DNA from 3 places in the Nocardioides cavernaquae genome. Region 2 is predicted to be linked to each of the others. Evidence: riboswitches for the same ligand, from Rfam matches in the RefSeq annotation. Region 2 holds a riboswitch; each other region holds the start of a gene.

The links. A riboswitch is a leader RNA that binds a small molecule or an ion and turns the genes downstream of it on or off. The one in region 2 is predicted to bind cyclic di-AMP.
Region 1: another riboswitch for cyclic di-AMP. It lies ahead of D4739_RS09615 (transglycosylase family protein); the one in region 2 lies ahead of D4739_RS02150 (C40 family peptidase).
Region 3: another riboswitch for cyclic di-AMP. It lies ahead of D4739_RS00385 (C40 family peptidase); the one in region 2 lies ahead of D4739_RS02150 (C40 family peptidase).

The regions. Positions count from the first base shown of each region.
Region 1 covers NZ_QYRP01000002.1:1,967,336-1,974,365, reverse strand. Annotated here, with positions in the region: gene D4739_RS09630 (DUF2207 domain-containing protein) at 1-1,236, opposite strand, end outside; gene D4739_RS09625 (SGNH/GDSL hydrolase family protein) at 1,283-1,984, opposite strand; gene hflX (GTPase HflX) at 2,070-3,563, opposite strand; gene D4739_RS09615 (transglycosylase family protein) at 3,609-3,953, opposite strand; cyclic di-AMP (ydaO/yuaA leader) riboswitch at 3,956-4,143, opposite strand; gene ppk2 (polyphosphate kinase 2) at 4,282-5,139, opposite strand; gene D4739_RS09605 (alkaline phosphatase D family protein) at 5,217-6,779, opposite strand; gene dapF (diaminopimelate epimerase) at 6,978-7,030, opposite strand, start outside.
Region 2 covers NZ_QYRP01000002.1:416,853-423,882, reverse strand. Annotated here, with positions in the region: gene ftsX (permease-like cell division protein FtsX) at 1-374, shown strand, start outside; gene D4739_RS02180 (peptidoglycan DD-metalloendopeptidase family protein) at 428-1,696, shown strand; gene smpB (SsrA-binding protein SmpB) at 1,765-2,244, shown strand; gene D4739_RS02170 (amidohydrolase family protein) at 2,248-3,156, shown strand; RNA gene ssrA (transfer-messenger RNA) at 3,235-3,607, shown strand; gene D4739_RS02160 (HIT family protein) at 3,736-4,143, shown strand; gene D4739_RS02155 (SDR family NAD(P)-dependent oxidoreductase) at 4,194-4,958, shown strand; cyclic di-AMP (ydaO/yuaA leader) riboswitch at 5,127-5,304, shown strand; gene D4739_RS02150 (C40 family peptidase) at 5,310-5,783, shown strand; gene D4739_RS02145 (DUF3048 domain-containing protein) at 5,895-6,893, shown strand; gene D4739_RS02140 (TetR/AcrR family transcriptional regulator) at 6,880-7,030, opposite strand, start outside.
Region 3 covers NZ_QYRP01000002.1:60,665-67,694, reverse strand. Annotated here, with positions in the region: gene D4739_RS00400 (glycosyltransferase family 87 protein) at 1-966, shown strand, start outside; gene D4739_RS00395 (hypothetical protein) at 1,026-1,265, shown strand; gene D4739_RS00390 (hypothetical protein) at 1,363-1,569, shown strand; cyclic di-AMP (ydaO/yuaA leader) riboswitch at 1,652-1,829, shown strand; gene D4739_RS00385 (C40 family peptidase) at 1,841-2,833, shown strand; gene D4739_RS00380 (hypothetical protein) at 2,830-4,083, shown strand; gene D4739_RS00375 (hypothetical protein) at 4,090-5,499, opposite strand; gene D4739_RS00370 (hypothetical protein) at 5,492-6,820, opposite strand; gene D4739_RS00365 (M48 family metallopeptidase) at 6,947-7,030, shown strand, end outside.

The DNA.
Region 1 (7,030 bases), 1.6 Mb from region 2:
GAGCAGCCCGCTCTCGAGGCCCCAGGACTTCGCGGCCCTGGCGACGGAGCTGTTGAGGTCGACGAGGGTCTTGCCCACGTCCTTGGACTTCGCCGAGACGAACTGGCCGCCGACGACGTCCAGCCCGAGCGAGGAGCCGACGGCGCGGGCCACGGGGTCCAGCCCCGACCATGCCTCACGCTCCGCAGCACCGGTCACGGTCCATCCGGCCGACGGGTCGGACACGTCCAGCGGCGCGAGCTTGACCAGGCCGCGCTCGGCGAGGTCCAGCAGGGTCGCGCTGACCGCGTTGGACGGCACGGTCTCCTTCGAGATGTAGGCGACCTGGACCGGGCCCAGGCCTGCCGGCGGCTCGTACATCACCGGGAAGCCAGGCGTCTTCTCGCGGGTGCGCCCGGCGGCCCACCAGCCGAGCAGCAGCGCGAAGACACCGAGCACGCCCAGCCCGGCGACCACGAAGACGTTGCGCCCGAGGACCGCGTCCAGGGCGACGGGCCAGGGCACCGAAGCCCGGTCCGGGGTGGGGATGTCGAGGGCAGCGCGCACGCTGACCGGAGTGTGCGGTGCCAGCGCGCCGATCGTCAGGTTGACCGTCCTGCCGTCGACGGACACCGCACAGCTGGTCCCACCGACACACTGCGGCAGCTCGGGCCGCGCCGGGAGATGGACCTGAGCGGTCGCGCCGTCGATCGCCATCTGCCAGCCGCCGGGCACGACGTCCCAGCTGAACACCGACCGGTCGTCGTCGCCGGCCCAGCTGCCCTGACCCGAGGTGCCCGCCGACGTCAGGACGCCGTCGACGGACCACGCGATCCGATAGGTGTGGGCGCCCGCCGCGACGAAGTCGGACGGATCACCGATCTTGGCGACGCGATAGCGCTTTCCCCGCTCCCACGACATGTCGACCGGCACGTCAGAGCCGTCGAGCGTGATCTGCATGTCCTTCGGAACGATGCGCCCGTCGGTGCCCGCATCCGCAACGTCGAAGAACCGGAAGATGCCGTGGCGCCCCTCAGGGAACTGCGTCGTGATCGTCTCGACCGCATCGAGCGACCCGTCCTCGTGAACGGTCAGGTCGACGTCATACGCGGTGATGCGGACCGGATCGGCACCGCCGTCGTCGAAACCGTAGGTGGCGTACTCCCCGACAGGCCACAGGATGCCCGCCACCGTCGCCAGGATCGCAAGGACCGCCAGCACCCCCGCGTGCCAGGACGCCGCCTGCTTGAGCTTCATGGCCGTGAGCCTATGCGGAGCAGACGGGGAGCGGCAGCGACCGACGTCATGGGCGGCGCGCGATCGCTGTCGCGACGAACTCGCCGAACTGTTGATGACCCTCGGGCGTCAGGTGCAGCCGGTCGGGCAGGTAGGCCAGCGCGAGGTCCTTCGTGGACACGTAGCGCGCGCCCGCACGCGCGGCCTCGGCGGCGAGCAGCGCATCAATCCTCGGTACGCCGCGGCGACGGGCCGGCGCGGAGGCTGGCCCGACCAGGACGACCGGGGTCCCCTCGAACGCGGCCAGCACCGCCCGGACGCCGGAGCGCACCTCGGCGGACGGCCGGTCGAAGTCGTTGAGCCCGCCCTCGACGACCACCAGGTCGTAGTCGCGGCGGGCGGCCTGGCGGGCGCGCTGCGCGAACGACGCGCCCGCGCAGCGGCTTGCCGTGGCGGCGTACCCGGAGCCTGAGAAGCCGTCGACGCGGACCTGGTCGCCGCTCAGCTGAGCGGGCCACGAGCGGGAGGGGTCGGCCAGACCGAGACCGACCGACCAGGAGTCGCCGATCACGAGCACCGCCCGGCCCGAGGCGCCGTCAACGCCGGCCTCGCGCGCGTTCGACACGGCGGCAAAGCGGGCGCAGCGGTCCTGTGCCTCGGCGGCGGAGCCGGACGCGATGGACACGCGGAAGCCGACGAGCAGTCCGGTGACGACCAGCGCCACGACGAACGCACGCCATCGGTGTCCACCTGAGCCGAGCTTCCCCACGCGGACAATGGTCCGGTCAGGCCCGCGTCCCCGCAGGCGTTTGGCCGAACTGATCCCCCGCTGTCACGAGCGCAGCGGCACCGGGTCAGATGACGGTGTAGCGCGCGAGCTCATCCGCAAGGTCGGCGTGCGCCCGTCCGCGGACCAGCGTGCCGTCACCCGTGTGCTCGAGCGAGGCGATCTCGCCCGCGCGGTGGATGCGGTCGACCAGGTCACCCCGCTCGTAGGGCAGCAGCACGTTGAACTCCACACCGGGGCGCGGCAGCTCGGACTCGATGATCTTGAGCGCGGCCTCGATGCCCTCGCCGGTCTGCGCCGACACGACCACGCTGTGCGGCTCACGGGCCAGCAGCCGCGCGATCACCATGGGGTCGGCGATGTCGGCCTTGTTGATCACGATCAGCTCGGGCACACCGGTCGCGCCGATCTCGGCGAACACCTCGCGCACAGCAGCGATCTGGCCCTCGGGGTCGGGGTGCGAACCGTCGACGACGTGCAGGATCAGGTCCGAGTCGGCGACCTCCTCCAGCGTCGAGCGGAACGCCTCGACCAGCTGGTGCGGCAGGTGGCGGACGAAGCCGACGGTGTCGGACATCGTGTACTCGCGGCCGTCACTGGTCGTCGTACGCCGGGTGGTCGGGTCGAGCGTCGCGAAGAGCGAGTCCTCGACCAGCACGCCGGCATTGGTGAGCCGGTTGATCAGGCTCGACTTGCCGGCGTTGGTGTAGCCGGCGATCGCGACCGAGGGGATCGCGTTGCGCTTGCGGGTCGCCCGCTTGGTCTCACGGGTGCCGACCATGGCCTTCAGCTCGCGACGGAGCTTGGCGATCCGGTCGTTGATGCGGCGGCGGTCGGTCTCGATCTTGGTCTCACCGGGGCCACGGCCACCGATGCCCTCACCGCCCGCGACCCGGCCACCGGCCTGGCGCGAGAGGTTGCCACCCCAACCACGAAGGCGCTGCTTCATGTACTGCAGCTGGGCCAGCTCGACCTGCGCCTGGCCCTCCTTCGACTTCGCGTGCTGGGCGAAGATGTCGAGGATCAGCGCGGTCCGGTCGACGACCTTGACCCCGATCTTGTCCTCGAGGTTCCTCAGCTGTGACGGCGCGAGCTCGCCGTCCATGATCACGGTGTCGGCGCCGGTGGCGTCCACGATCTCGTGGACCGCCTCGACCTTGCCGCGGCCGATGTACGTCGCGGGGTCGGGCTTCTGCCGCCGCTGGAAGACGTTGTCGAGCACCTCGGAGCCGGCCGTCTCGGCGAGCAGCGCCAGCTCGGCCATCGCGTTCTCGGCGTCACGCTCGGTGCCCTCGGTCCAGACGCCGACCAGGACGACCCGCTCCAGCCGGAGCTGGCGGTACTCGACCTCGGTGATGTCCTCGAGCTCGGTGCGCAGGCCGACCACACGGCGCAACGCGTGGCGGGCCGCCAGGTCGGCGGCACCGACGGAGTCGTCGAACTCGGGGTCCGCGTCGTCGTACTCCGTGAAACTCACGTCGGAGTCGTCGGCGTCGTCGGGGTCCCACCCACGGGTGGCGGCGAGCTCGTCATCAAGGTCAAAACGCTCTGGAGTACTCATACGCCTTCAAGAGTAGGCCGCGTGACCGCACTCGGCGAACGAGTTTCAGCGAACGCCGATGCGGTAGGAGCAGGAGCCCCAGGCGCCCCAGCCCTGGCCTTCCTTGATGCGCTCCGCGACGCGGATCTGCTCGAGCCGCGTGGCGCGGTGCGGCCAGTAGTTGCCGGAGATGCGCGGGCCACCGAAGGCCTTCCACGTGGGCCGGCTGATCTGCAGGCCCCCGTAGTAGCCGTTGCCGGTGTTGATGTGCCAGCGCTGGCCGGACTCGCACTGGGCAAGGCGGTCCCAGGTCGCGCCACTGGCGGCGTCGGACGGGGCAGCGGTCGCAACACCAGCGGCAACGGGGGCGACGGTCAGGGCGATGGCAGCAGTGAGCATGCGGATACGCATGGTGATCCTCCACGCGCCGACGAAGTTAGCTGTCGGGTTCGGGCTGGTAGGTGCCCGGCCGGATTGCTCCGGCTCAACCCCAGGAGGTGGCCGGCGGTGCTGGCCGCGTCCGGTGGAGACCTGGGTCCCCCGCTCCCGTCCGTCGGGTTGGCTTCCTCTTCGCGCGGACGGGATTAGGCGTGTCGCGAAGAGCCGTTCCGGTGTGCCGGAACAGGTAGAACGCTAGCTGCCAGCAAGCACCCCTCGCCGCGACCGCGGTCACACCCTCGCCGCGACCCCGGTCACACGGCCTACCCGTCGACGTTGCGCCGTGTCAACGCATTCGGGATCAGAAGAGCTGGGGGACGAAGGTCTGCTCGTGCATCGGCGGACGGATGTAGGTCTCGTCGCGCATGGTCGGCAGGACCACCTCTTCGGGCGCGGCGTCCTCGTAGTCGAACTGCGAGAGCAGGTGGCTGATGCAGTTGAGCCGGGCGGTCTTCTTGTCGTCGGAAGGTACGACGTTCCAGGGCGCCTGCTTGGTGTCGGTGTACTGGAAGGTGGTGTCCTTCGCCATCGAGTAGCGCACGTAGAGCTCGTGCTCGGCGAGGTCCATGTCGCTCAGCTTCCAGCGCTTGAGCGGCTCGGCGTTGCGTGCCTCGAACCGCTTGCGCTGCTCCTCGTAGGAGACCGAGAACCAGTACTTGATCACGATGATCCCGCTGCGCACGAGCATCCGCTCGAACTCCGGAGTCGCCCGAAGGAACTCCTGGTGCTCCTCGGGAGTGCAGAAGTCCATCACCCACTCGACGTTCGAGCGGTTGTACCAGGACCGGTCGAACAGGCACATCTCGCCGGCGGCCGGCAGGTGCGCGATGTAGCGCTGGTAGTACCACTGAGTGCGCTCGCGTTCGGTCGGCTTCGGCAACGCGACGGTGCGGACGGTGCGCGGCGACGTGCGCTCGGAGATCGTCTTGATGACGCCGCCCTTGCCCGCAGAGCCGCGGCCTTCGAAGATCACCAGGACCTTGAGCCCCTGCTTCTGGATCCAGTACTGCAGCTGGACCAGCTGCTGCTGGAGGTGCTCGATCTCGGCCTCGTAGACCTCCTTCTTCAGCTTCCCCTTGTTCGTGTAGTCGTCGGGGTTGCCGCGGTGGGCGACAAAACCGGTGTCGTTCGCGCCCTCGGGAAGGATGATCGTGCTCATGCCGACTCCGCTCGTCGGGAGCACCCCACGCGCTCCACGGAAGTGATACTCGCCAATTCGGGCGAATGTGGCAAGCATCACAATCTGTCGGGCTCGAGCACCTTCGTCCACAAGACCTCGCCCGAGACCTTGCGCAGGTTGACGGTCAGTGCTCCCTCGCGCGAGATCAGCATCTGCCCGAAGAACTGCTTCCCGGCGCGCGGCGACTCGCCCTTCGGGTTCCTCGTCTCCGCGCCGAGCGCGTAGTGGATCTTGGCGCCGAACGTCTTGTCGACCTCCTTCACCGGGAACGTGCTCCCGTGGAGCGGGCCGGAGACGAACTCCCAGAACGGATCGAAGTCGGTGTACGCCGCGCGGGAGGGGTCGTAGTGGTGCGCGGCCGTGTAGTGGACGTCCGCCGTCACCCACACGACGTTCTTCACCCCGTTGGCCTTGAACGCAGACAGCACCCGGGCCAGCTCTGCCTCGCGCCCACGGGGCTCACGATCGAGGTGGTTGGCGTAGCTGTCCCGGTCGTCGTGGAGACGGGCGTTGATGGAGAGCGGCTGGTCGGCGCTGATCACCTTCCACGTGGCCTTCGACCGAGAGACCTCGCGAATCAGCCAGTCGGTCTGCGCCTCCCCCATCAGCCCCTGCTCCGGCTCGCCCTCCGGGACGTTGTTCGGCCCCCGGTAGCTGCGCTGGTCCAGGCAGAACACGTCGAGGTGCGCGCCGCGCGACACCTTCCGGTAGATCAGGGCCTCGGCGAAACCGGTCGTCCCCCGCCCGTTGAGGTGGTCGAGCGCGATCGGCTGGTACTCCTGCCACGCCCGCCGGGCCCGCGCAGCCAGGACATCGCAGCTCTTCTCCAGCTCGTACGCCGGGTCCTCGACCGTGTGCCCGGGCCACCAGTTGTTGGTCGTCTCGTGGTCGTCCCACTGCGCCACCATCGGCACTGCCTGGTGGAAGCGGCGTACGTTGTCGTCGAGCAGGTTGTAGCGGTGCCGCCCGCGGAAGTCGGCCAGCGTCTCGGCAACGTGGTCCACACCGAACGCGACCCGGCTGCGCCACAGGTGCTTGAAGTCCGGCTCCAGGGCGCGCTTCTCGATCGGCTCGTCGGCATAGATCGTGTCGCCGCAGTGCAGGAACAGGTCGGGCTCGACGTCGAGCATCGCCTGGTACGACGTCATCCCGCCGAGCTCGTCGTTGATCCCCCAGCCCTGGCCACAGACGTCTCCCGACCAGACCAGGCTCGTCGGGGCGGGATGGATCGGAGCGGTGGAGAACCGCAGCGTCTGCTCCTCGCCGCGCTTGCCCGCAGAGTCCTCGAACCACATCGTGGCTTCGTACTCCCGGCCAGGCGCCAGCCCGCGCAACGTGTGGCGCGCGGTGAAGTCGGTCTGCTCATCGGCGTACGCACCGCGGACGGAGCGGAGCCGCCGGCCGTTGCTGGTGAGTCGGACCCGTAGCTCACCAGCGCTGGATGCCGCGCTCCAGAGCACTGCCGAGTCGGTGGTGACGTCGCCGGAGCGGACGCCGACCGGCAGCTCGATGCGACGAGGCGCCTGCGGTCGAACGAACCCGCTGACCCCGAGTGCCCCCGGGACGACTCCTCCACCGACGCCCGCGAAGAGGGCGGTGCGGCGGCTGATCTGCACCATGCCCCGGACACTGCTGAGCGGGTGTGACCAACAGCCCGTGCCGAGGTGTCGTGTCGCCCAACCGCAGTCGACGGCTCGCACAAACTCGTGCGTTCAGGACGTGGCCAGCGGATGTCCAGCCGTCGACACAGCACCTCCACTGACCGCCGAGAGGTCAGGTTTGGTGGCGCGAGAGGTCAGGTTTGGCGCGCCGAGCCGTCAGAGGTCCGTGATGCCTTCGGCGACCATCACGGCCGGGCCGGTGAGCAGCA
Region 2 (7,030 bases):
GCGCGCTCGGCATCGCGGGCTTCCTCGTCTTCGCCGCCCTTCTCCTGGTCGCCAACACCATCCGCCTCACGGCGTACGCCCGCCGCCGCGAGATCGGCATCATGCGGCTCGTCGGTGCCGGCAGCCTCTACATCATGCTTCCGTTCCTCCTCGAGGCCCTGGTCACTGCGGTGGCTGGTGTCGCGCTGTCGGCGGTGGCGCTGGCGGCGTTCGAGTACTTCGCGATCGCCGAGGGCGTCGGCGCCCGGCTGCAGGTCATGCCGTGGATCGGCTGGACCGACTATGCGTGGGCCATCCAGTGGGTCGCCATCATCGGACCGCTCCTCACCGTGATTCCGACACTCCTGCTGACGCGCAAATACCTCAAAGTCTGATCGCGGTCACCTACCGTCGATTGCGTTCACTTCCCCGAACAAAGGTTTCACCCGTGGTAGCCCTCTTCCCCGCCGGCCACCACCGCCGCCTGGCAGTGCTTCTCGCGCTGCTGGTGACCGCGGCGGTGCTGTGGGCACCCTTCGCATCCGCGGAGGACGACGACCTGAAGGACAAGCAGAAGTCCGTCCAGCGCCAGATCAATGGCGCCAACGACGACCTCGGCGAGTCGAGCGCTGCCCTGGCCAAGGCGACCCGGTCGCTCCGCGCCGCGCAGGCGTCGCTGGCGAAGGCCGAGAAGGCACTCAACGCCACCCGGGTGGAGCTCGCGGCCGCGGCCGCCAAGGACGCGCAGATGCAGGCTCAGCTCGACCAGGCGGTCGCCGCGCTCGAGACCGCGCGCGTCCAGCTGGCCGAGGGTCGTGAGGATGTGGCCCGGCAGAAGCAGGCGCTCGCTGACCTCGTGACCTCGATCTACGAGCAGGGGGATCCGCGCCTGATCGGCTTCGCCGCCATTGCGATGGCAGGTGACCCGGGTGACATGACGCGTGCCATCGCCTTCAACGAGGCCTACAGCAACCGTGAGAACGCCGTCCTCGACGCGGTGGAGGAGGCCGAGCGCCAGCTCGCCGAGCGGGAAGCAGCAGTCGAGGAGCACAAGGTCACGATCGCGACGAACCGCGCACAGGCGGCCGCCAACCTGAAGACCAAGCAGGCGCTGGAGCACCGGGCCGCTGCCCAGACCGCGCAGGTGAAGGCGCTGGTGTCGCAGCGGAGCTCCGCGCAGGCGGCCGCCTCCCGGATCGCCAGTCACGACCGTGCCATCGTCGCCCGGCTGAAGAAGCAGGAGCAGCGCATCTCGGCGGAGCTCGCCCGCCGTGCACGGGAGGCGCTCGCCCAGGGGGGCGGCGGAGGCAACCGCGGCGGATTCCTCGACTACCCGGTGAACGGGCCGATCACCTCCCCGTTCGGCTACCGACGCCACCCGATCTTCGGTGACATGCGACTGCACAACGGCGTCGACTTCGGTGCTTCGTGCGGTCAGAAGCTGTACGCCTCGGCCAACGGCACTGTCGTCGCCAAGGGCGGCGGCGACTGGGATCCGTCGGGCAACTACCTCTACATCGACCACGGTGCACACGCGGGTGTCGGCCTGAGCACGAGCTACAGCCACGCCATCCGCTACGTCGTGTCCGTCGGGCAGCGTGTGAGCCGCGGCCAGCTCGTCGGGTACGTCGGGTCGACCGGCTGGTCCACCGGCTGCCACCTCCACTTCACGGTCAAGGAGAACGGCGTCAACGTCGACCCCATGAAGTGGCTCTGACACGGCATGTGCCGGCGCAGGTGATGGGTGTGGGCAAATTGATTGCCCGCTCCTGAGAGAATGGCCGAATGGCCAGGGAACAGGGCACCAAGCCCATCGCGCAGAACCGCAAGGCGCGGCACGACTACCACATCGAGGAGACCTGGGAAGCCGGGATCTCCCTGATGGGGACCGAGGTCAAGTCGCTGCGCCAGGGTCGTGCCTCCCTCGTCGACGGGTTCGCGGAGGTCGAGAACGGCGAGGTGTTCCTGCTGCAGGTGCACATCCCGGAGTACTCCCAGGGCACGTGGACCAACCACGCCTCGCGTCGCCGGCGCAAGCTGCTGCTCAACCGGGTCGAGATCGACCGCATCGAGCGCAAGATCTCCGACAAGGGCTACACGCTCATCCCGCTCTCGATGTACTTCAAGGACGGTCGGGCCAAGGTGGAGCTCGCGCTCGCGCGAGGCAAGAAGGAGTACGACAAGCGGCACAGCCTTGCGGAGAAGCAGGCAACCCGTGAGAAGGAGCAGGCGGTCCAGCGTCGTCTCAAGGGCTTCAAGGACTGACTGGTGTGTGAAGCCGGCGCCGGATCGGTCGACCGGGACTACGTCGTCACCGACCTCCCCGCCTTCATCGCGAGGCTCGGTGTCCCGGGGCTGTTCGACGTCCACACGCACTTCCACCCGCCGCGGGTCTTCGAGAAGGTCCGTGCAGCGTTCGACCAGGCCGGGCCGTTCATCGGGCGTGCGTGGCCGATCCGCTACCGCTCGGACGAGGAGGAGCTGGTCGCCACGCTCCGCTCCTTCGGCGTACGCCGCTTCCCGGCGCTGACCTACGCGCACAAGCCAGACATGGCCGAGTTCCTCAACGACTGGTGCACAGGCTTCGCAGCCCGCACCCCCGGTTCGCTGCTGTCCGCGACGTTCTACCCGGAGCCCTCAGCGGAGGAGTACGTCGCCCGGCGCCTCGCCGCAGGCACGGAGATCTTCAAGGTCCATGTGCAGGTCGGCGCCTTCTCGGTGCTGGACCCGCTGCTGGATCGCGTGTGGGCGCAGGTGGCCGAGGCAGGCACCCCGGTCGTCCTGCACGCCGGCTCCGGACCGATGCCGGGCGCGCACACGGGGCCCGCTCCGGTCGAGGAGCTGCTCGGGCGCCACCCCCGGCTCTGCCTGGTGATCGCGCATGCCGGGGCCCCCGAGTCGGAGGAGTTCCTCGCCCTCGCCGAGCAGTTCGAACGGGTCCACCTCGACCTGACCATGGTCTTCACCGACTTCTTCGAGGAAGCGGGCCGGTTTCCCGGCGTACTCCTGCCGAGGCTGGCCGCACTGCAGGACAAGGTGCTCTTCGGGTCCGACTTCCCGAACATCCCGTATCCCTATGCCCACCAGGTCGCCGTGCTCGAACGACTCGAGCTGGGTGACGCATGGTTGCGGGCGGTCTGCTGGGAGAACGGTGCGCGGATGTTCGGCGCCGGATAACCGGTCCGCTTCTGTGGGCCCGTGCACGTAGACTGGTGCAGTCGGCCGTTGAGGGTCGACACGCTTGAAAACTCAAGAGGGGCTGATCGGTTTCGACTTGGGACGTTAGTTCCAGGGGAAGCGGGTCGAGAAGCCAGCGTTATCTCGTTAACGATCGCTGGAAACCTATAGTTGCCAACTCAAACCGCAACGACTTCGCTCTCGCTGCCTGAGCAGTGATCGAAGGGTCAGACCGGGCACCCGTCCTCGTCCCGGATCCTGGCCTCATTCAGAGGACTTGCTGATCAACTTCCGTGGGGAGGGTTGATCGGGACTTAATCCCGACTGAGCCCGTCGGCGCACGTGTCCGTGCAAGCGCCGGGGCCGAGAAAAGCGCATACCGCGGACTACACCCGTAGAAGACCTGGATCGACGCTCGAGGACCGGGGTTCGATTCCCCGCAGCTCCACAAGACAGCCCTCTTGAGCTTGGCCCGGCGCATGTGCGCCGGGCCAAGCTGCATTTCCACGACAGGAGATCAGGTGAAGACTTTTGGTCACATGCTGACGAAAAGTCTTCACCCTGATCTAGCGTCGCCATGTGGGCTGCATCTTCTGCTCGATCGTCGCGGGGGAGACCCCTGCTGACGTGGTGCTCGAGACAGAGGAGCTCGTGGCGTTCCTCGACCGGCGGCCGGTCTTCAAGGGGCACACGCTGCTGGTCCCGAAGGCCCACCACGCCACGCTGCCCGACCTCCCGGCGGAGCTGCGCGACCCGTTCCTCGCTGCCGCGCAACGGCTGGCTGCTGCGATGGTCGACGGTCTCGGAGCGCAGGGCTCCTTCGTGGCCATGAACAACACCGTCTCCCAGTCGGTGCCACACCTGCACTGCCACGTCGTGCCGCGCACCAAGGGCGACGGGCTGCGCGGCTTCTTCTGGCCGCGGCACGGCTATGCCTCCGGCGAGCCGGGGGAGTACGCCGCCAGATTGCGCTCCGTTCTAGAGTGACCCGGGGCTACCCGACGGGGTCCCGCCAATGTCTTCAGGAGGAATGAGTCATGGGTCGTTTTGATGGCCGCGTCGCACTGATCACGGGTGCTGCACGCGGCATCGGTTTCGGTATTGCCCAGCGCTTCGCCGAGGAAGGTGCCGCGATCGCGATCGTGGACCTCAACGAGGCCGACGCCGCGGAGGCTGCCGCCAAGCTGCCGAAGGCAGCCCAGACCCATGTCGGCATCGGCTGCGACGTCGCGGACCGTCCGTCGGCCGAAGCGGCTGTTGCCCGCGCTGTCGAGGAGCTCGGTGGCCTGCACATCCTGGTCAACAACGCCGGCATCACCCGTGACAACCTGCTGTTCAAGATGACCGACGCGGACTGGGACTCGGTCATGGCCGTCCACCTGCGTGGGCCGTTCCTGATGACCCAGGCTGCCCAGAAGGTCTTCACCGAACAGCGTTACGGCAAGGTGCTCAACCTCTCCAGCATCTCGTCCTACGGCAACCGCGGGCAGGCCAACTACTCGGCGGCGAAGGCTGGCGTGCAGGGCTTCACCCGCACCCTCGGCATGGAGCTCGGCCCCTTCGGGATCAACGTCAACGCGATCGCTCCCGGATTCATCGTCACCGAGATGACCGAGGCCACCGCCCGCCGTCTCAAGCTCGAGCCGGAGGAGTTCTTCAAGCTCAACGCCGAGCACAACCCGGTCCGCCGGATCGGCTATCCCGAGGACATCGCGGCCGCCGCGGCGTTCCTCTGCAGCGACGAGGCGTCGTACATCACAGGGCAGACGCTCAACGTCTGTGGCGGCGCCGCGATCCACTGATTGCCTCCAAAACAGCTGCTGACCTGCGGTTTTGCAACCCGGCCCGATCTCAGCGGGCCGGGTTGCCTGCGTCACGGGACCCAGATCACATGCCAAATCAGCGGTCTGAGTTGGCAATACAGACCCGAGTCCGCTTACGGTTTTTGGACCAACAACTGAACACAGCGCGACCGAGTACGCCGAGTCCTGCCCCGCGGTCGCGTTCCTTGTCATCGACATTGGGCAGGAGTGGGGGACCCACAGGTTCCACGCGGTCTCCGGATCGCTCGGGGTGAAGCCACCTAGGTGGCGGGGCACTTTCCAGCTCTAACCCGACAGCTCACCTCACAGGCGTGGGAAAGGAATACCCCCATGCCTGCGATTTCTCGCATGCGTAGTTTTTTTGCGCTCCCGTTCGTCCTGCTGCTCATGATGAGCGGCCTCGCGTTGACCCAGGTCGCCGTTGCCCCTGAGGCCGACGCCCTCACTCGCTCGCAGAAGATCGCGACCGGTCTCCGCATCGCCAAGAACCAGATCGGCGACCCGTACCGCTACGGCGCGGCCGGTCCCGGTGCGTTCGACTGCTCGGGCCTCATCTACTACTCGATGCGCAAGGCCGGCATCTCCGTGCCGCGCACCTCGAGCGGCCAGGCGTCGTACGCCCGTCGCATCTCCAAGTCCAACCTGCGCCCCGGCGACCTCATGTACTTCAGCGGCCACATCGGCATCTTCGTCGGCCGCAAGGACGGGCGTGTCCTGATGCTCGACGCGCCGAGCTCCGGCAAGCGCGTCAGCATCCGCACGCCGTGGACGACCTCGTGGACCGCCTACACGCTGCGCGGCTGATCGAGTCCTTCTCGGGAGTTTGAGGGCGCGCCTCCACCGAAGGGTGGCGGCGCGCCCTCAGACTTTGGGCGACCGCCTGCCATGGAACTGCCTGACGATCGGAGCCACACCGTGCGCCGCACCCGCATGTCCCTCGCCGCCACTGTTGCCGCCAGCCTGCTGTTGGCCGGCTGTGGGGGTGGAGGCAGCGACCAGCCGGGTGCCGATGGTGGTTCTCCTGAGGGCAAGCCCGCCGTGGTCGAGACCTGGCCGCTGACCGGGCAGCAGGTCCCCGACGGCAAGTCGCCCAAGTCCCCGGCGTACATCGTCAAGATCGACAACACCGCGGCGAGCAACCCGCAGGTGGGCCTCGGCAAGGCCGACCTTGTCGTCGAGGAGCTGGTCGAGGGTGGCATCACCCGGCTCGCGGCCTTCTTCCAGTCGCAGCTGCCGCGCAAGGTGGGCCCGGTCCGGTCGATGCGCCTCACCGACATCGGGATCGCCAAGCCGCTCGGTGCCGAGATCGTCACGTCGGGCGCCGCGGGCGTGACCCTCCAGGGCCTCGCCGAGGCCGGCGTGAAGTTCGCCGACATGAGCAACCCTGCCGTCGCGCGGGTCAGTGACGGCCAGCACGACTCGCTGCACAGCGTGATGGCGGACCTGGTCAAGCTGTCGCGCCAGAAGAAGCAGTCCAGCCGGCCGGTCGACTACCTGCCCTGGGGCAAGGCCAGCGACTTCCCGGGTGGCCGTGCCGCCACGAGCATCGACGCCCGCATGTCCGCCGCGCGCACCGCCCACTGGTCGTTCAGCGGTGGCAAGTACCGCCTCGACAACAGCTACATGCCTGCCGATGACACGTTCACGGCCGACACGGTCATCGTGTGCAAGGTCAGGACCTCGGTGGCGTCCTACACCGACCCGGCAGGCAACCCGGTCCCGATCTCGCACTTCGAGGGCACCGGCGACGCCGTGATCTTCCACGGCGGCAAGGCGGTGCGCGGCACCTGGACCAAGTCCCAGATCGGCACGACCGTCACCTTCGCGACCAAGACCGGCTCGCTCACGGTCCCGGCCGGCAAGACCTGGCTGCACCTGGTGCCGAACACCGGTGGTGACGTCAGCTTCCGCTGACGTCCGGCTTCTTCTCCCCGAGGGCGCGGATGCCCGCGAGGAAGAGTCCCATCGCACTCTCGACCCGGATGCTGGCGGCAGCCGGGTCGGCGCTGCCGACGACGGTCTCGCCCGCTGCGGACAGGGCGCCGAAGAAG
Region 3 (7,030 bases), 360 kb from region 2:
TGGTTCGTCGCGCCCCCGTTCGTCGCCGTGCTGCTCGCGCCACTCGGGGCGCTTGCCTACCTCGTGGCGGCGTTCTGCTTCGCAGTGATCAACGGGTTGGCCCTGGCGGTCATCATCCGTGGCCTGCTGCACCTGGCGCCGGGCATTCGTCGTGAGGACCGCCGCTTGGTCGTTCTGGGATGCGTTGCGTTCCCGCCGGTGTTCGAAGCGTTCGCAGCCGGACAGATGAGCCTGATCTTTCTGGCCCTGTGGGTGACGGCGATGCGGTGCGCGGCCGATGGCAGGCCGGTCTGGGCGGGCATGCTCCTTGCGCTGGCAGCCTTCAAACCGCATCTGGTGCTGCTCGTGCCATGTGCCCTCATTGCCCGCCGCGACTGGCGGGCCCTTGCCGGGTATGTCGTCGTTGGCAGCGGACTGTTGCTGGTCTCGTTTGCCGCGGTCGGTCAGCGTGGGATGCGGAACTGGGTCGACGCTCTCGGCAGCGCCGCCTACCGCGAGCTCGTTGGGTCGGGGCAGGCGTGGAAGACGATCTCCCTGGCCGCATGGGGAGAGTCCCTGCCCGCGACACGCGGTTTGGGCATCCTGTCGCTGGGAGTCGGTGCCATTGCGGTCTTCATGGCGGCCCGCACGTCGCTCCCGGATCCCCTTCGGGACCTTGCCGTCCTCAGCCTGTTGACGGTGGTGTTTTCCCCGCACGCGATGCTCTACGACGGCGTGCTCCTCCTGCCCATCGCCATCTGGCTGCTCTCGGCGGGACTCCTGGTGAGGGCGCGCTGGTTGCTGCTGGTCATCTGGGTGCTCCTCTTCTCCACCTCGATGAGGCACGCCCTTGCCGAGGCTGTGCCTCTTCTGGGCTGGGCCGACCTGCCCCTCGCTGCTCTGCCGATGGCTGTCCTCGTATGGCGCCTCCGTCAGCTGGATGGGACGGACCGGGCCAGGGCGACGCGCTCCTCTCGCCGGCCCTAGGCTGTTCCCCGACGAGTGGCTCGACCGGCGAGCGCACCGACGACACAAGGAGCGACTCAGTGAGCGCACCGATCCCCGACGCAGCGCACCGCTGGCGCTGCGGTGGCTGCGGCAACCTCACCCGCTTCGACGTGACGCGCACGCGCAAGACGAGCGAGTACTGGCACTTCGACCTCGCCGGTGACCACACCATCGAGGAGACCGAGCTGCGCTCCGAGGTCGTCGAGGCCGTGAGCTGTCGCTGGTGCGGTCGCGACGACGCGATCGAGCTGGTCGACCGCAACTCCGTCCAGGGCTGATTCACGCCTTACCCACTCGCCCCGCGGAGTACGACGACACGCGGGCGCCGCGCTGCGACGTACGGTCTTGTCGGTGGTGCCTGTCAGCCTGCGCTGCATGACGACACTCATCGATTGCGACACCTGCGTGGTGCGCGGACTGGCCTGCCACGACTGCGTGGTGACGGTGCTCCTCGGTCCGCCGCCCGAGCTCTCCTTCGACGACGACGAGCGCCGTGCGCTCGACGTCCTGGCTGGCTCAGGGCTGGTCCCACCCCTGCGTCTGGTGACGCCTCTCACAGGACCGGATGTGGCCTCGGCCTAGTGTCGGGTTTGCCGCCCTCTGACCCCTCCGCGTACCCTGAGGGGAACTCAGGCGCCCGTCACAGGCGGTCACACGGACCGGCTCGGGCGCCACGCTGAATTCGGCGCCGTGACGGGGAAGTCGCGGAGCCGGAGCCGGGGAACCACGTTTTCCTGGGGTGCATCGCACGTGAGTCGGACTCGGGATCCGGGGAGCGTGCGTAGGGCTTCTTTGTGCCTGAACCCGACAGCTCACCCGGCAAGCGTTGACAAAGAGGGAGTACCCCCGCTTGATGCGCCACGGCCAGAAGCGAATCATCACGGCCCTGACCGGCACCTGTGCGATGTTCACCATCGCGCTCGTCCCGATGTCGCCCTCGTCCGCCGAGCCCGACATCGACGACGTCAAGGCTCGCGTCGAGCGCCTTCACACGCAGGCCGAGCAGGCTTCTGAGCGTTACAACGACGCCCGGATTCTCCGCGACAAGCTCGAGCAGGACCTGGCCGACGTCAAGGCCGACGAGAAGGCCCAGCAGGCCGTCGTTGCTGAGATCGAGTCCGCTGTCGACGAGGCGATCACCGCCCAGTACGAAGGCCACGCGCTCTCGGCGACCGGCGAGATGGTCGCCAGCGAGGACCCGGGCCAGTTCCTCACCCAGCTCACCACCCTGCACGCCTACAACGACGTGCAGTCCGAGACCCTCGCGTCCTACGACAAGGCGCGCCAGGCCCTCGACATCCGCCACGACGCCGTTGCCGAGCGTGCCGCCGAGCTCAAGTCCGTGGCCAAGCGCCTGGCCAAGGAGAAGGCCGAGGTCGAGGCCAAGACCGCAGCCGCGAAGAAGATCCTCGACGGTCTCGAGCAGGCCGAGATGGAGCGTTACCTCGCCGAGGTGAGCCGTGGCAACGTGACCCGCATCCCCGAGGTCAGCGCCTCGGGTCGTGCCGCTGCCGCCGTGCAGTTCGCTCTCGCCCAGATCGGTGACCCCTACGTGTGGGGCGCCGCTGGCCCCGGCTCGTGGGACTGCTCCGGCCTGACGATGGCCGCCTGGGGCGCCGCGGGCGTCGGCCTGCCGCACTCCTCGGCCGCACAGTCCGGCACGGGCACGCGGATCAGCATCAGCCAGCTCCAGCCGGGCGACCTCGTCTTCTACTACAGCCCGATCAGCCACGTCGCGATGTACATCGGCGGCGGCAAGATCGTGCACGCCCCGCACTCGGGCGCTGTCGTCTCGATCGCCGAGCTCAACCGGATGCCGATCACCACGGCCGTCCGACCGGGTTGATCCAGCTGCCCGACCAGCTCACTGCCGAGGCCGGCCGTCCACACACGTGGCCGGCCGGCCTCGCTGCTCTCCTCGCGACCCTGCTGGTCAGCCCGTTCCTGCTGGCTGGATGCGGGGGACCGGAGCAGGTCCCGGCGCCGCAGTCGCAGCCCGTACGCCGCGACCTCGCGGCGGATGTGTTCGCCCGGCTGCAGGATGCCCTGGCCGATCGTGACGCGAAGGCCGCTGCCGCGCTGGGCGACGACAGGGGCAGTCCGCTGCTCGGCGATGTCGCTGCCAACGCCGAGGCACTCGACGTACGCGATGTCTCCTTCCGGATGATCGACGAGGACCCGGTGCTCACCGCGACCCTGCCGCGAGGCCAGTGGGCCGCCGCGGTGGAGGCCACCTGGCGGTTCGACGGATTCGATCGCGCGCCCGCCCGCGCGGAGGTCACCATGATCCTGGCGCAGGAGGGCGAACGGATCCGTCTCCATGCGATCGGCGGGGGAGCGCGGCCCGTGCCGCTCTGGCTGGCCGGACCTCTCGAGGTGCGGCGCACGGCAGACACGCTTGTCCTGGTGGCCGGTCCTGCGGCGAACGCGGACCGTTACGCCCAGCTCGCGAGGCGCGCCGTGCCTGCGGTCGAAGCCGTCGTCGGCGGGCACCCGCGCGTCGTCGTCGAGGTCCCGGCCGGGCCGGCCGACCTCGACCGCACCCTGGGAGCACGGACGGGGGACTATGCCGCGATCGCGGCCGTCACCACCTTCGTCGGATCGGACCGGGCAGATCTCGCACCGGTGCACGTCTTCGTGAATCCGGAGGTCTTCGGCGCGCTGAAGTCGGCGGGGGCCCAGCTCGTGATGACGCATGAGCTCACCCACGTCGCCACCGACGCAGTGCACTCGAAGGCACCCCAGTGGCTCCTCGAGGGGTACGCCGACCACGTCGCGCTGCACGGCACGGATCTGCCCGTGTCCATGACTGCTGGGCAGATCATCCGTCGCGTGCGTCGTGATGGGGTCCCGAAGGCCCTACCCGGGGCGGACGAGTTCGACACCCGCGCCACCCACCTCGGTGCGTGGTACGAAGCGGCCTGGCGTGCGGCAGAGGTGCTCGCGCGCGCAGGCACGGAGGAGCAGCTGCTGACGTTCTACCGTCGGGCCTCTGGCGGTGAGCCGGTCGATGCCACCCTCCGCGAGCTCTACGGCTTCGACGAGACCGAGCTCATCAGGCGCTGGCAGCAGGACCTCGAGCAGATCGCGCGCTGAGCGGCCTCACTCGGGTGCGTGCAGCAGGACCATCTCGTCGGATGACCTGACCACGGTCCACCCAGCCGTGTGCTCGAGGCCATAGGCAAGGTCCGAGTCGGGAGCGAGCAGCGCGACCTCGACGTGCAGGCCCTCGAGGTCATCGAGCCACCCGTGGTGTGCCTCGGTCAGTGCAACGTTGCGGTCGAGCTCGCCAGTGGTGAACACGTCGCCATAACCAGAAACCACGAAGTCCAGGTCGGGATGGCGCCACGCGAGGTACCCGCCCCAGTCCCAGGCATTCAGAACACCCGTCGCGGCCGGGAGCTTGTCGAGTTCGGCGTCGGCCCAGTCTGGACGGTCCGGTCCGACCGTGTGAGCACCGCTTGAGAGGAAGGCCAGGACGGCACTCGCCGCGGCGCCGAGGGCTACAAGTGTCAGCGCTCCTCTCCGATCGATGCGTGGACCCTTCGGCGCCAACTCACCGAGGGCCAGCGCTGCACAGGGAGCTGCGATCGCGGCAGCGAGGGGGATGGTCCGCAACGCGTAGAGCGCCCACGCCCCGGCCAGCAGGAGCAGGAGCAAGTGCGTCCAGCGTGCAGGGCCGGCGCGAAGCATGGCGATCAGCGAGATGGCCAGCAGGAGCACCAGCACTGCTGGCTGGAAGGCATGGAAGTCGGTGGGCCCCCACTCGAAGAAGTACTTTCCCCGGGACGTCACTGTCAGGATCTCGACGACCAGCCGCGGCCCCAGCGGAGTCAGGAACGCCGCAACGAGGGCGAGCAGCGGCAAGGAAAGAATCCGAAGCGCTTGGCCTCGCTCCGGGCGGCGGTCGGCGACCACACCGACAGCGCCGACCGCGGAAATGACGATGGCGACGGGCCACATCCCGTGGAGCATCGCCCAGAGCCAGGTGAGCGGGATGATCCACCACCGGACGCGACCATCGCGCATCGTGCCGAGCCAGGCGGCCGTCACAAGTGCGGCGAACAGATAGCTCATCACCTGGGGGCGCGCGCTCAGCCCTCCGCCGGACCCCACGAACGCGGCGCCCGCCACAAGGATCGCCACGATCGGTGGTGCGCTGATGCGGGCTACGGCGTACAGGGTGAGCGCGTAGGCAACGAAGATCGTGCCGAACAGCCAGACGATGCCGCCGGTGCCCGCGAGGTCCTCCGCTCCGGCCATGACTACCTCGGAGAGCCACTGGGTGGGGACCCAATCCCGGGTCCCGTAGCTGGTGAGCGAGCCTGGTTCGTCGAGATCCCAGCGACCACGCAGGAACTCGTCTCCGATGCGCAGGTGGAAGAACGTGTCGTCGTTGGTCAGGCCATGGATGGCAATCCGGATGGCCAGCGCGATCAGCGCGATCAGCGCAGCTGCCGGTGCTCCGCGCCGCACGATCCAGCTGACCGGGTCCCTTCGAAACTCATTCATGATCGTCCTTCGGTGAGGAACTCAGCGTGGGCTCACTCCAGATCCTGACGAACAGGAGCGCAGCGAAGAAGCTGAGTGCAGCGATGCTGCCGAACCCTGCCGGGTTCTGCCTGATCCCATCGATGAAGCTGTTGCTGGTCCACACCTCCTCGGCCGGAACGAAGTAGGAGTTGCCAGACGCTCCTGCAGCGATCATCGCGAACTGGAATGCCCCAACTGGCACCGCGAGCCTGCGACCGAGTGGGCTCAGCCGCGTTGCGGACAACGCAAGTGCAGGCGTCGCGCAGACGAGGAGCTCGAGCCCAAGGCGGTAACCGTAGAAGGCGTCACCGCCGCTGAACCTGTTCAGGGCACCTTGCAGAAGTTGATACGCGACGCCACCGACGAACAACCAGCGCGACCAGTCGGGCAGGTCGCGCCAGCCCCGGGCCAGTGCCGGAGCAAGGACGAGCAGCATTGGAGTCCAGACCAGCAGGCCACGATCAGGTGAGATCCAGAAGCCGAGGTGATTGCTGATGTCGACAAGGTGGGTTCCGGCGTACGCGGTGAAGTCGCCGGTGCGGTAGCCCGCGGTCGGGTCCCAGGTCCCGTACATCCACTGGTTCCAAGCGCTCAGCCCCCCAAGTGTGGCGGTGCCTGCCAGGCCGGCCCAGACGGCGATGCGTGGGTCGCGCCGCCACGCTGCCAGGCCGAGGGTGAGGACCGCGCAGATCAACGCGGCGTGGAGACGTCCCCAGAGCGCTACACCGCCAAACAGCCCGACCAGCCACCAGCGTTCGCGGTCAGCGGCCCAGGCCATGCCGGCGATACCGAGAATGGTCAGCGTGTGCGGCCACATGCCATTGGCGGCGATGGTCCACACGGGGGTGGCGAACCCGACGATGAGGGTGGCAAGCAGGGCGCCGCGCTGGCCCAGGCGGTCGCGCAGGGTGAGGAACAGGAGCAGATCGGTCAAGGCGGTCAGGACTGCGGCAGTCAGGGCCCCCGGAACGACCGACATCGTGGTGAGTCCCGCGATCCAGTACGCCGGCAGCGAGGGAGCGATCACGCCCGGTGCGCGCCCAATCGCTTCGTGCCCGTGCGCAGCCTGCACGACCCACACGGAGCGGAACGGATGGTCGTCGATGGCGGGAAACGTCGAGATGTCCACCCAGCCGTGGCCCGTGTTGATGATGCTCCACGCGGCATAGTCGGCAGTCCAGACATCGAGGCTGACATCCGTGCCGATCGTCGCGGCGTACACGACCACGAAGCCGAGGAAGAGCAGCGCGGGGACCCGCCAGGAGTGTCCGGGACGGGTGAGGGCGATGGCATGCTGCACCCCGCCATTCTCGGGCCCCACTGTGTTGTGCGCCGGTGGAACACTCAACGTCGGTGAGGATTGTCCGGTCGGAGGGCGCTGGTCTGACCTGACTAGGCCGAACGGCCGAGAAGAGGGGAGCCCTGGATGCGTGAGAGGACGGTCAGCAGTCAGGTGCTCGGCGTCGTGCTGGCGCTGCTCGGCCTGGTGGGGTTTGCGGTGCTCGTGGCC